Linked DNA regions of Paraneptunicella aestuarii. Each later gene encodes a partner of the first gene's protein in a complex. Links are inferred from orthologs where the notes say so. Each region holds a gene or a part of one and is shown in the gene's direction. Other genes may lie near its edges.

Region 1 (2,741 bases):
TCAATAACACGCGGGTTTTGCCCATCAGCGATACCGATAATACCATCCAGTACCAGTTGTTGATTCAATCGTTCTTCATCTGCACGATTGTTAAGTTTTACCGCAATAGGCAAACAAATAACGTTCGCAAAGAAAGCACCATATAGCGTTGTTAACAATGCCACCGCCATGGCAGGGCCTATAGCCTTTGGGTCATCCATGTTAGACAACATGGCAACCAAACCAATCAATGTACCAATCATACCCATTGCAGGTGCAATATCGCCCATGCCTTTAAAGATAGTGGCACCAAAAATATGACGCTCAGTCGTCATGGTAATGTCTTTCGATAAGGTAGAACGCACAACATCCAAATCGTGCCCATCCACCAGCATATCCACGCCTTTTTGCATGAAATCATTCTCAATTTCAGCTTCTTCCAATGCCAAAAAGCCCCCTTTACGAGCCGCATCAGCCATTTCAACGATTTTCTGGATCAAATCTTCCGGAGCTTCAATTTTAAACATGAAGGCTTTCCCGGCAATTTTACCGGCACTGAAGAATTGATTAAGCGTAAACTGGGAAAGTACAACGAAGATGGAACCACCAAATACGATCAATATAGATGGTATGTTGATAAACATTTCAACGTTACCACCAAGAATCATGGCCATGACCACGAACCCGATGGCACCAACCATACCTATCAAGGTTGCTAAATCCACACATTCCCCCTATTAAAAATCATACGTTCGAAGCGCTCTGTGAAATTTAAGCGAAATCAGCTTGTTAACATCAAGTCTAATGGAGTTTCACTATTTGTCACTGTCTAATTACGGCGATGCGACTCAAAAATAATACCTTATAAATTGCATCGGTATTTCCTTCTATTTTCGTTGTTATCGACAACCCAGTTATTTTCTATAGCGTTGAATAATGATCATCAGATGTCAATGAGTTAAAATAGCGGAAATATTACACCTCCTGCCCGTTGGCTACTTGATCCACTCATGTACCTCGGTTAATGTGCAGCATCATTTTTATGGAACCAAATAAATCTACCTTATGAGCAAGCCTAAAAAGCCAGACAGCCTGTCATTTGAAGAAGCCGTTGCCGAATTGGAAGACATCGTTGCCCGAATGGAACGTGGAGATCTTCCATTAGAAGAAGCGCTTGCTTCTTTCGAACGAGGCGTACAGCTTGCCAATCAAAGCCAGCAAAAACTACGACAAGCTGAACAGAAAGTGCAAATGCTGATTGAAAAGAGCGGTGAACAGCAACTTATCGATTTCGAGCCCCAACAGCAATCAGAGCAGCAAAATGAGCCCTATGATGGAGGCTTGGCTGAATAATGCCAAATGCCGTTAATGCTCAACATACCATGCCCTGGAAAGCATTCCAGGAGCAAGTCGCTGTTCGTATGGAAAGCTTGCTTACAGAACAAATTAACGCCCTTCCAGAACATCACTCCAACCTAAAAGCAGCCATGCAGCATAGTCTGTTAGCAGGTGGCAAACGAATGCGCCCATTTTTGGTTTACGCTGCTGGCGAAATACTTCACGTCGATAAAGCCAATCTGGATATGTGCGCCCTTGCCGTTGAATGCATTCACACCTATTCATTGATCCATGATGATTTGCCAGCAATGGACGACGATGATCTGCGACGAGGCAAGCCTACTTGCCATGTTGTTTATGGTGAAGCTAGCGCGATTCTCGCGGGTGATTCACTGCAAACACTGGCATTCGATATTCTGGCTAATTACCCTGCCCCAGCCACTCTTGAACGAGTAAAGCTGGTGAGCATTTTAAGTCGTGCCGCTGGCTACCAAGGCATGTGTGGCGGACAAGCTCTGGACTTGGCGGCAACGAACAAAACGGTTTCGTTATCCGCTTTACACCAAATCCACGAATTAAAAACCGGGGCACTCATTAAATCCTGCATAGAAATGGTATGCGCACTGGCGCATCTGAATGAACAGGAAACCGATTCTTTCAGCCAATATGCCCACGCTTTAGGCTTGGCATTTCAAGTACGCGATGACATTCTGGATGTCACATCCGACACTCAAACCCTTGGAAAACCTCAAGGTTCGGATCAAGACGCCAACAAAAGCACCTTCCCCAGCTTGATGGGTTTGGAACAAGCACAACAATATTTACAGGATCTACATCAACAAGCACTACACGCGCTAGATGCAATCCCGTACAATACCGAGCTCTTAAACGCCTTTAGCCATTATGTGGTGCAGCGCGAGCATTAATTTCCGGACATAATAATAAGCATGACCCTTGATTTAGCACACTATCCCTTGCTGAGCCTGGCAGAAACGCCAGAACAGCTACGCCGCATCCCTAAAGACAAGTTAAAAGCTCTTGCCAATGAGCTAAGGCAGTTTCTGTTGGCAAGTGTGAGCCAAAGTAGCGGGCATTTTGCTTCTGGCCTGGGAACCGTAGAACTCACGGTTGCATTACATTATGTGTACAACACGCCGTTTGACCGTTTAATTTGGGATGTGGGTCATCAAGCTTATCCCCATAAAATTCTGACTGGACGCCGAGACCGTATTACCACCATTCGCCAAAAAGGTGGTCTGCATCCTTTCCCCTGGCCACCTGAAAGCGAATACGACACCTTTGCGGTGGGTCACTCTTCGACGTCTATCAGCGCCGCGTTAGGCATGGCCGTTGCCGCAGAGAAAGAACGCAAAAGTCGAAAAGTCGTCGCAGTGATTGGTGATGGTGCCATGACAGCAGGTATG
Region 2 (2,960 bases), 2.5 Mb from region 1 along the record:
TCTTTAACGGTGATCAAACCGACCAATTTGAAGTGATCGTCAACAACCAGGATTTTTTCGATACGATGCTCATGCATCAGGAATAGCACCTGATCCGGATCAGCACCTTCCGTAACGGTTACCAAACGTTCTTTGGGTGTCATTACGCTGCTGACTTCTAACGACAGGTTTTTCTCGAATCGTAAATCACGACCCGTCACGATTCCCACAAGATTGTTGTCATCATCAACAACAGGGAAACCGGAGTATCCTAATTCACGACTTAATTGACTGACTTCTTCAAGGGTAGCATGAGGAGAAACAGTAACAGGATCAAACACAACACCACTTTCATACTTCTTAACCATACGAACGTGGTTGGCTTGCTCTTCCGCCGGCATATTTTTATGGATAAAACCCATACCGCCTTCTTGAGCAAGAGCAATTGCGAGTTGAGCCTCAGTTACCGTATCCATCGCCGCCGCGACAAGGGGAATATTCAGTTCGACATTACGAGTAAGACGAGTTTTTAAACTAGCTTGGTGAGGTAAAACTTCTGAGTGTCTAGGGACAAGTAATACGTCATCAAACGTGAGGGCTTCTTTGGCTAAACGCAACATTTCAACAACCTATAATGGGGATTTTGTTGCGGCGCAATTGTAGCGGTTTTCCCTAATCAGGTAAACTACAACAAATAATATTCTGTAAACATCTCCTTACCGAGAAAATTAATGACCAATCAAGCACGTAGCCATATTTTTACCGTCAGCAAATTAAACCGATTTGCCAAACACATTCTGGAATCCGAGATTGGTCAGATCTGGATATCGGCGGAAATATCCAACTTCGTCGCGGCAGCTTCCGGTCATTGGTACTTCACCTTAAAAGACGAACGAGCTCAAATCAAAGCAGCCATGTTTCGCAACAGCAATCGTTTAGGCAGATTCAAACCCAAAAACGGTGACAAGATTTTAGTTAGAGGCAATATCAGCCTGTACGAACCTCGTGGCGATTTCCAGCTTATCGTTTCTCACATAGAGCCGGAGGGTGAAGGCCTACTCAAGCAACAGTACGAATTCATCAAACAAAAATTAGCCAATGAAGGCTTATTCGCTCCCGTACATAAAAAACCCATTCCGGAAAATCCTAAAACCGTGGGCGTGATCACCTCATCCACCGGTGCAGCCTGGCATGACATTGTCACGGTATTGCAACGCCGTAACCCAACCATCAATATCGTGTTATATCCTAGTCAGGTGCAAGGCGAAGGCTCTGAACAGCAATTACTAAAAGCGCTACACACTGCCAATCAACGTAACGAAGTAGACGTGTTAATTTTGGGACGCGGTGGTGGCTCCATGGAAGATCTATGGAGCTTTAATGATGAACAGTTAGCTCGCGCCATCTTTCAATCCAGCATTCCCATCATTAGTGCCGTTGGACACGAAATAGATTTCACCATTGCCGATTTTGTTGCCGATGTTCGAGCGCCTACCCCCTCTGCCGCCGCTGAACTCGCTAGCGCGCCGTTACATCACACATTAGAACGCTTGCACAAACTAACTCAACGCATGCAGAAATGCAGCTTGTCTCACCTACAACATGCGCAATATCGTTATCGTATTGCGAAACAGCAACTGCAAAGCAATCACCCTCGTAGTCAGCTATTGCAACAACAGCAGCTGCTGGATAATTTGAGCCTGAACCTGAGCAGGCTTTGGCAAGACAGTTTGATGCGCAAAACCGTGGCGCTGGAAAAACAACATTCGCGACTGAGTCAGATGCATCCCAAACATCAATTAGCCGGATATCATCAACGCATCCAGTATTTGTCGGATAAACTACTGGTCAACATGACGAATCGCTTACAATCTCGCCAACAAAAACTGGGACAAGTGGCTCAACTTCTTGATACAGTGAGCCCACTCGCAACATTGGCTCGTGGCTACACTTTAACGTATAAAAATGGCCAAATAGCGAAAAACGCTGCAAACCTGAATGTAGGTGATACCATAAGTACCAGATTTAAAGATGGTGATGTGATCAGCACGATTAAATCAATATCTGAAACCTGAGCTCAGGTTATAAGTATCAGCTTGTCGTACCCAAAGTAGAGATTGCCAGCAGTTATGAGGCAAATTAGTCGTTTATTTTTTCTGTTATTGCTCAGTGCAAATGCATTTGGAACACCCAAATCTATTCCATGGGCAACCATCGACTTACCGCCGTTATTTATTCAATCCGGCAAACTGGCTCACGAAGGTATTTGTGATCTGTTGATGGACGAGTTACAAGCAGCATTACCCGATATAAAACACACTGAAACACTGTTTCCCAACTTGCGTCTAAAAAGGAAAATGCAAGCGGGTGAAAAATACTGTTACCCCTGCCTGATTCATCGCTCCACGCCTATAGGTTCAATGGTACTATCATCTCCCACCGTGGTTTATCTCCCTCATGTACTCGTGCTAAAGGAAGAAATGCGAGACTACTTTATCAAGCAATATGGCAATCCGGTTTCGTTAGAAAAACTGCTGCAATCCAACGCTTTTTTGATGGGGCAGCAATCTGGCAGGATGTTCGGTTCAGAAATCCAGAGTGTACTGGATCGTTATGTGAGTAAAGGGCTTGAAATACCCAATAATGTTGGCTCTACCACATCACTCATGATGCTGATTACTTTAAACCGGGTAGACTTCACCATTGAATACCCCAATGTATTGAATTACTTCAACAGAACCAATGAGCAAAATCTGGCCTGGCTACCCATTGAGGAAAACTCAGACCATGTCGTACTCGGTGCTGTAGGCTGTTCAGGCCCAGACAATGACGACTTCAAATATGAGGCAATTGAAAAGATAAATGCCGTACTTCCCGGAATACTGGAAAGCGAACATTATCAAAACGGTGTGAAAAAATGGTTTGAATCTGTGGATGCCAACTACATAGATAAATATCAACAATATCTACTGGCAGATGGT

The links. Proteins that work in one complex are often made in the same cells at the same time.
Region 2: the proteins of xseB (region 1) and xseA are in contact, whole or in part, in a cryo-EM structure (PDB 8TXR), measured with the Escherichia coli proteins. The link is inferred for Paraneptunicella aestuarii from one-to-one orthologs.

The regions. Positions count from the first base shown.
Region 1 is NZ_CP074570.1:3,299,470-3,302,210, forward strand. The notes cover bases 26-2,688. They hold xseB (exodeoxyribonuclease VII small subunit), read left to right. Parts: upstream 26-1,044; coding sequence 1,045-1,332; downstream 1,333-2,688. Other genes in these bases: pomA (flagellar motor protein PomA), read right to left, coding at 26-704; ispA ((2E,6E)-farnesyl diphosphate synthase), read left to right, coding at 1,362-2,243; dxs (1-deoxy-D-xylulose-5-phosphate synthase), read left to right, coding at 2,265-2,688. In the rest of the region: more of pomA, read right to left, coding at 1-25; more of dxs, read left to right, coding at 2,689-2,741. UniProt on the Escherichia coli protein: Bidirectionally degrades single-stranded DNA into large acid-insoluble oligonucleotides, which are then degraded further into small acid-soluble oligonucleotides.
Region 2 is NZ_CP074570.1:823,548-826,507, reverse strand. The notes cover bases 1-2,882. They hold xseA (exodeoxyribonuclease VII large subunit), read left to right. Parts: upstream 1-710; coding sequence 711-2,054; downstream 2,055-2,882. Other genes in these bases: KIH87_RS03505 (hypothetical protein), read left to right, coding at 2,109-2,882; guaB (IMP dehydrogenase), read right to left, coding at 1-599. Also shown: more of KIH87_RS03505, read left to right, coding at 2,883-2,960. UniProt on the Escherichia coli protein: Bidirectionally degrades single-stranded DNA into large acid-insoluble oligonucleotides, which are then degraded further into small acid-soluble oligonucleotides.